One region of the Streptomyces sp. NPDC014891 genome, then DNA from elsewhere that is predicted to be linked to it. Evidence: riboswitches for the same ligand, from Rfam matches in the RefSeq annotation. Region 1 holds a riboswitch; the other holds the start of a gene.
The links. A riboswitch is a leader RNA that binds a small molecule or an ion and turns the genes downstream of it on or off. The one in region 1 is predicted to bind S-adenosylmethionine.
Positions count from the first base shown of each region.

Region 2: it holds a riboswitch for S-adenosylmethionine, as region 1 does, so the genes downstream of both, ACF09E_RS24755 (aminotransferase class V-fold PLP-dependent enzyme) here and thrC (threonine synthase) in region 1, are expected to answer to the same signal.

Region 1 is NZ_JBIBWF010000007.1:154,582-158,399, forward strand. It holds gene ACF09E_RS21395 (hypothetical protein) at 1-569, opposite strand, end outside; gene ACF09E_RS21400 (glucosyl-3-phosphoglycerate synthase) at 705-1,646, opposite strand; SAM riboswitch class I at 1,796-1,942, shown strand; gene thrC (threonine synthase) at 1,936-3,249, shown strand; gene ACF09E_RS21410 (MoaD/ThiS family protein) at 3,290-3,568, shown strand.
Region 2 is NZ_JBIBWF010000009.1:29,368-33,185, forward strand. It holds gene ACF09E_RS24745 (cytochrome bc complex cytochrome b subunit) at 1-503, shown strand, start outside; gene trpD (anthranilate phosphoribosyltransferase) at 634-1,698, shown strand; SAM riboswitch class IV at 1,781-1,897, shown strand; gene ACF09E_RS24755 (aminotransferase class V-fold PLP-dependent enzyme) at 2,142-3,554, shown strand; gene ACF09E_RS24760 (Lrp/AsnC family transcriptional regulator) at 3,625-3,818, opposite strand, start outside.

The DNA of each region.
Region 1 (3,818 bases):
CCGGTCGTGCCCGCGAAGGCGGCCGTCACGTCCGACTCGCCCGTGTAGTGGTGCGGGCCGTCGGTGCCGGCCGGGTCGGCCGCCATGCTGTCGATCGAGACCGGGGTCGCCGCGCCCGTGCCCACCCTGATCACCGGAGCGGTCGTCGTGGGATCGCCGGGGGAGCGCCCGGCGTCCGCGCCGGTGGGGGCGCAGCGCTTCAGGCGCGTGCCGTCCGGTGCCCGGTACGTGCCGTCGTCGCCGCCCCAGAAGAGCCGGGCGTACGCCACCTCGGCGCCCGCCGGGACGTGCACCCGGGCGGTGCTGGAGCCGTGGCCGCCGCCCGGGCCGGCGGCGCCGGTGCGCCGCGTCACCGAGGTGCCGCCGCCGTCCGGGCCCGGGCGGCCCATGACCGTGTTGCCGGTCATCGTGAAGTCGCCGTACAGGGAGGCGTCGTACCGCTTGCCGAACGGTTCGACGGCGTCCGCGGCGGCCGGCCCCGCCGCGGTGAACGCGAGCGAGCCCGCCGCCAGTCCGACGGCCACGGCGGCCGCGAGCCCCCTGCCCAGGTGATGGTGTCTGAAGCGCATAAAAGAGGAATGTATGCAAAACGGATCATCATGGGGCGTTTCGCCACGCGGGCAGGGCGGCGTGGGGCGGCGGCAGCGGGGCGGGCGGCGCGACGGCGCCACGGGGGCCGCGCGTCGGTCGGGGGCTCCGCGGGGTCAGGCGACGCGGCGCCGGGCGTACTCCGCGATCTCCGCCATCGGCGGCCGCTCCTCCGTGTCCACCGCGTACGTCCGCGGCTCGAAGCCCTTCTCGCCCCGCTCGAACTGCGTCAGCCGCGGCCGCACCAGATGCCCCCGCGAGAGCCGCAGCTGCGCCGTCCGGTAGATCGCCGCCGCCATCCGGCCCAGCGCGAGACCGTCCTGGTGCCGGTGCTTGCGGACCCCCACGTCCACCTGTGCGAGCGCGTCGAGCCCCACCGTGTGCAGGGCGTCCACGAGCAGACCCAGCTCCACCCCGTAGCCCACCGGGAACGGGAGCCGTTCGAGGAGGGAGCGCCGGGCCGCGTACTCGCCGCCCAGCGGCTGCACGAAACCGGCCAGCTGCGGCCAGTGCAGATTGAGGAGCGGCCGGGCCACCAGCTCCGTCACCCGGCCCCCCTGGCCCGGGGTGTCCCCGAACGGGCGGTCGTACATCGCCTTCACGAAGTCCACGTCCGGGTCGGTCAGGAGCGGACCCACGATCCCCGACACGAAGTCCGCCGAGAAGTCCCGCAGGTCCGCGTCGACGAAGCACACCACGTCCCCGGTCGTCGCCATCAGCGACCGCCACAGCACCTCGCCCTTGCCCGGCACGGCCGGTATCCGCGGGAGCACCGCGTCCCGCGCCACCACCCGCGCCCCGGCCGCGGCCGCCACCTCCGCCGTGCGGTCCGTGGAACCCGAGTCGACCACCACCAGCTCGTCGACGAGCGGCACCGCCTCCGACATCAGCTCGCGCCGGATCACGGCGACGATGTCCCCCACCGTCGCCTCCTCGTTCAGCGCCGGCAGGACGACGCTGACCTTCGTGTTCCGCTTGGCGGCGAGGATCCGCTCCAGCGGCCGGTCCGCCACGGACCAGGACCGCCGGTCCAGCCAGCGTTCCACCTCTTCCAGCACGTGATCTCCATCTCGCGGTTCGGACGGCCGGTCCAAGCGTCCGGGCCTTCGGTTACAGTCTTGAACAACGCGGATGCCCGATGCACGTCGGGGTGCCGACCGCGTCGGAGCGCAGGAACGAAAGTCCACCGCGCTTCACAATCGAATACCGCTCATCCAGAGGGGCAGAGGGAAACGGCCCGTTGAAGCCCCGGCAACCCTCCAGTCGGTTCGTCTCGTACTCCATCGAGGCCCCCGGCTAGGGAAGGTGCCAAATCCGTCTCATGGCGAAAAATTCGTCATGGGAAAGATGAGGAGAAAGGGCCTCGCCTCCATGGCTGTACAGACTGCTTCCCCCGCCGCCACCTCGGTCGACCTCGGTCCCGCGTCGGGACTCTCCTGTCGCGAATGCGGTGAAGTCTTCCCGCTCGGTCCGATCTTCGCCTGCGAACTCTGTTTCGGACCGCTCGAAGTGGCCTACGACCTCCCCACCGGCGACCCCGAGGCGCTGCGCAAGCAGATCGAGGCCGGCCCCGCCAACATCTGGCGCTACGCCCCGCTGCTGCCCGTCCCCGCCGACGTCGCCGACAAGCCGAACCTGAACCCGGGCTGGACCAAGCTCGTCCAGGCCGACAACCTCGCCCGCGAGATCGGCGTCGCCCCCGGCAGGCTCTTCGTCAAGGACGACTCCGGCAACCCGACCCACTCCTTCAAGGACCGGGTCGTCGCCCAGGCCATCGAGGCCGCTCGCGCCTTCGGCTTCACCACCCTCTCCTGCTCCTCCACCGGCAACCTGGCCGGCGCCGTCGGCGCCGCCGCCGCCCGCGCCGGCTTCCGCTCCTGCGTGTTCATCCCGCACGACCTGGAGCAGGGCAAGGTCGTCATGGCCGGTGTCTACGGCGGTGACCTCGTCGCCATCGAGGGCAACTACGACGACGTCAACCGCTTCTGCTCCGAGCTCATCGGCGACCCGCTGGGCGAGGGCTGGGGCTTCGTCAACGTCAACCTCCGCCCGTACTACGGCGAGGGCTCCAAGACGCTGGCGTACGAGATCTGCGAGCAGCTCGGCTGGGTCATCCCCGACCAGCTCGTCATCCCGATCGCCTCCGGCTCCCAGCTCACCAAGATCGACAAGGGCCTCCAGGAGCTGATCAAGCTGGGCCTCGTCGAGGACAAGCCCTACAAGATCTTCGGCGCCCAGGCCGAGGGCTGCTCCCCGGTGTCCGCGGCCTACAAGGCCGGACACGACGTCGTGCGCCCGCAGAAGCCGAACACGATCGCCAAGTCCCTCGCGATCGGCAACCCGGCCGACGGCCCGTACGTCCTCGACATCGCCCGCCGCACCGGCGGCGCCGTGGAGGACGTGAACGACGAGCAGGTCGTGGACGCGATCAAGCTCCTCGCGCAGACCGAGGGCATCTTCGCCGAGACCGCGGGCGGCGTGACCGTCGGCGTCACGCGGAAGCTCGTCGAGAACGGCCTGATCGACCCGAACCTCACCACGGTCGTCCTCAACACCGGCGACGGGCTCAAGACCCTGGACGCGGTGGCCGACACCTCTCAGGCGACCGTCACCATCCGCCCGAGCCTGGACGCGTTCCGCGACGCCGGCCTCGCCCACTGAGCCCGTCCGCACTCCAGGCCCACTGAAAGGTTACGAAGACATGGCCGTGAACGTCCGCATCCCCACCATCCTCCGCACGTACACGGGCGGGCAGTCCGAGGTCCAGGCCGAGGGCGCGACCCTCGCCGAGGTCATCGCGGACCTGGAGAAGAACCACACGGGCATCGCCGCCCGCGTCCTCGACGACCAGGGCAAGCTGCGCCGCTTCGTCAACGTCTACGTGAACGACGACGACGTGCGCTTCGAGCAGGGCCTGGAGACGGCCACCCCGGCCGGCGCCGGCGTCTCGATCATCCCGGCCGTCGCCGGAGGCTGCTGAGCCCCTCCGGGACCACCGGTCGTCCCGTCTCTCTTGAATTGCCCCTTCCGCGCGTAAAAGCGGAAGGGGCAATTCTGCATGGTTGAGCGCGGTAGAGTTGGGGAAGTCCCCTCCGCTGCCCATGCCGGGCGCATATGAGAATGCGTCCCCGCACGACAAGAAGCAGCCAAAGTGTGTGCGCGTTGTGTACCTTCTGCGCGCTTTGCCGGGCCCGACTTGCCCGGTCATCCAAGGGAATCTCCCCAATTCG
Region 2 (3,818 bases), on a different contig from region 1:
CTCCGACGCGCACCGCCTTCGGTGTCGCCTGGATCACCGCGTACATGATCATGCTCGTGGGTGGTGGTAACGACCTCTGGGCGACCCACTTCCACCTGTCGATCAACTCGATCACCTGGTTCGTGCGGATCTTCTTCTTCGTCGGCCCGGTCATCGCGTTCATCGCCACCAAGCGGATCTGCCTCGGCCTCCAGCGCCGCGACAAGGACAAGGTGCTGCACGGACGCGAGTCCGGCATCATCAAGCGCCTGCCGCACGGTGAGTTCGTCGAGATCCACGAGCCGCTCAGCCAGGGCGAGCTGCACCGCCTCACCGCGCACGAGCAGTACGACGCCGCGGAGCTTCCGGCGGGCGTCGACGAGAACGGCGTGGAGCGCAAGATCGGGCGCGTGGAGAAGCTCCGGATCAAGCTCAACAAGGGCTACTACGGCGGCGACAGCCAGGTCGCCAAGCCCACGGTCGAGGAGTACAAGGAGATCCAGAGCGGCCACGGCCACCACTGATCCCGGAACTCCCGACTTCCGACAAGTCGCCACGGTGAGAGCCCCGTCCATTCGATGGACGGGGCTCTTCGCCGTCCCCGCGGGTCGATAGGGTGGAGCCCTAGCCGTCACGTACTGACCAGGAGCTGCCATGAGCGCTGCGACCCCCGCTGGAGGACCTACGTCGGCGGGCCGCTCCTGGCCCGTCCTGCTGAACGGACTCCTCGACGGCAGGGACCTGTCCTCCGACGACACCGCCTGGGCGATGGACCTGATCATGAGCGGCGAGGCCACCGACGCGCAGATCGCCGGCTTCATGGTCGCGCTGCGCGCCAAGGGCGAGACCGTGCAGGAGATCGCCGGTCTCGTACGGACCATGTACGCGCACGCCAACGTGATCGAGGTGCCGGGGCCCGCCGTCGACATCGTCGGCACCGGCGGCGACGGCGCCAAGACGGTGAACATCTCCACGATGGCCTCGATCGTGGTCGCCGGCACGGGCACCAAGGTCGTCAAGCACGGCAACCGCGCCGCGTCCTCCGCCTCCGGCTCCTCCGACGTCCTGGAGAAGCTCGGCATCAACCTCAACCTGACCCCGCAGCGGGTCGCCGAGGTCGCCGAGGAGGCCGGCATCACCATCTGCTTCGCCGTGAAGTTCCACCCGTCGCTGCGGCACGTCGCCGCCGCGCGCGGCCAGCTGGGCATCCGGACCACGTTCAACGTCCTCGGCCCGCTGACCAACCCGGCCCAGGTGCGGGCCCAGGCCGTCGGGGTCGCCGACCCGCGGATGGCGCCCATCGTGGCCGGGGTCCTCGCCGAGCGCGGCAACTCCGCCCTGGTCTTCCGCGGCGACGACGGACTCGACGAGCTGACCACCACCTCCACCTCCCGGGTCTGGGTGGTCCGCGACGGCGCGGTCGCCGAGGAGCGCTTCGACCCGCGGGACGTCGGCATCGACCTGGTGCCCCTGGAGGCGCTGCGCGGCGCCGACGCCTCGTACAACGCCGACGTGGCCCGCCGCCTGCTCGCCGGCGAGACCGGTCCGGTGCGGGACGCCGTGCTGCTCAACGCGGCCGCGGCGCTCACCGCCCTGGAGCCCGGCACCGGCACGCTGGCGGAGCGGCTGGCCGCGGGCATCGCGCGGGCGGCCGAGTCCATCGACTCCGGCGCGGCCCTCCGGTCCCTGGAACGCTGGGTCGCCGCCAGCAACGCCTGACGGCATCCCGTCCCCCTGACCCCGGTCCACCATGCGGACCGGGGTCTTGCGCTTCGGCGATCATGTGGCAGGATGCTCCACAGGTCACGAGTGACAGCGTTTTGGCCCCGGCTTGCTGTCCGGCAACCCTCCGTCCGTGGCGGGGTGCCCCGGGTGATGACCAGGTCGTAGGCAGCGAGGTCTACGGCAAGCGCGGACCCCTCGAACACCAGGGGTCCTGGTCTCTCGAGGAGCTTTTTCCGTGAGCAAGCGAATGCGATAGGGCGACTACGCCCCTTCTTCACCCTCGGATCGTCGGATCAGGGTCACTTCTCCGTACCCCGTGCACCGCGGGCTTCCCCCGTGCACCCGTGTCCTCCGAGGCAACACCCCGTACCCCGCCGTGTCCGGCCGCGTACGGGTCCACCGAAGCCATTCCGCACCGCCCGCCGGGAGATACCGCCATGTCCGCACGCCCTGACGCCGCCACCGCCACCGCCGCCACCCTCGTCGAGACCGCGCCCGCCGGGCCCGCCGACCCCTGCTGCGCCGCCCCGCTGCCCGTGCTCGGCCGGGACGTCACCGTCCCCCTCGTCACCGGCGGCGAGGTGACCTACGCGGCGCTCGACTACGCGGCCAGCGCGCCCGCCCTCCAGCGGGTCTGGGACGACGTCGCGGCCTACGCCCCCTACTACGGCAGCGTCCACCGCGGCGCGGGCTACCTCTCCCAGCTCTCCACCGACCTCTTCGAGAACAGCCGCGCCACCGTCGCCGAGTTCCTCGACTGCCGCCCCGGCGACCAGGTCGTCTTCACCCGTTCCACCACCGACTCGCTGAACCTGCTGGCCGCCACCCTCCCGGCCGACTGCCAGGTCTTCGTCTTCGAGACCGAGCACCACGCCTCGCTGCTGCCCTGGAGGGACGCCCGCGTCACCTACCTCAACGCGCCGCGCACCCCCGGGCAGGCCGTCGCCACCCTGGAGCGGGCGCTCGCCGACCGCGACCCCTACGACCCCGCCCTGGTCTGCGTGACCGGCGCCTCCAACGTCACCGGCGAGCTGTGGCCGGTGAAGGAGCTCGCCGCCGCCGCGCACGCCCACGGCGCCCGGATCGTGCTCGACGCCGCCCAGCTGGCCCCGCACCACCCGGTCTCCGTCCAGGACCTCGACGTGGACTGGATCGCCTTCTCCGGGCACAAGCTGTACGCGCCCTTCGGCTCCGGCGTCCTCGCCGGCCGCGCCGACTGGCTCCAGGACTCCGAGCCCTACCTCGCCGGCGGCGGGGCCTCCCGCAAGGTGGCCCGCCGGGCCGACGGCGGTGTGGACGTGGAGTGGCACACCACCGCGGCCCGGCACGAGGCGGGCTCCCCGAACGTCATCGGCGTCTACTCCATCGCCTCCGCCTGCAAGGCCCTCACCGAGGCCGGATTCGACCAGCTCGTCGCCCGCGAGCGCCACCTGATCGCGAAGGTCCGGGCGGGCCTGGCCGAGGTGCCCGAGGTCAGGGTGCTCTCGCTCTTCGGCGACGACGCCCCGCGCGTCGGCGTCATCTCCTTCGTCGTGGAGGGCTGGAACAGCTCGCACTTCGCCGCCGCGCTCTCCGCCGAGTACGGCATCGGCGTCCGCGACGGCCTCTTCTGCGCCCACCCGCTAGTCCGCACGCTGCTCGGCAGCGACCCGCAGGACCCGGGCGAGTGCGGCGCCCCCGAGGCCGCACCGGGGGAGAGGTCCCTCAACGCCATCCGGGTGAGCTTCGGAGCCGGTACCCCGGACGAGCACGTGGAGCGGTTCGTCGGCGCCGTGAAGGAGCTCGTCCGCGACGGCGCCCAGTGGAAGTACCGCACCGAGGACGGCCGCTGCGTCCCGGACCGCGGCTGAGCGCTCACTCGTACGGGTGAAGGGGGCCTCCCCGGCGGGAGGCCCCCTTCACCCGTGCCCCGGACCCGTCTCAGGACTCCAGACCGATGGCGAAGGCCGCCTCCAGGTCGTGCTGGGAGTAGGTGCGGAAGGCGACGTGCGTGTCGGTGGCCTCGACGCCCGGGATCTTGCTGATGTTGCCGGGGATCACGTCGGCGAGGTCGTCGTGGCGCGGGACGCGGACCATGGCGATCAGGTCGTAGGTGCCGGTCACCGAGAAGACCT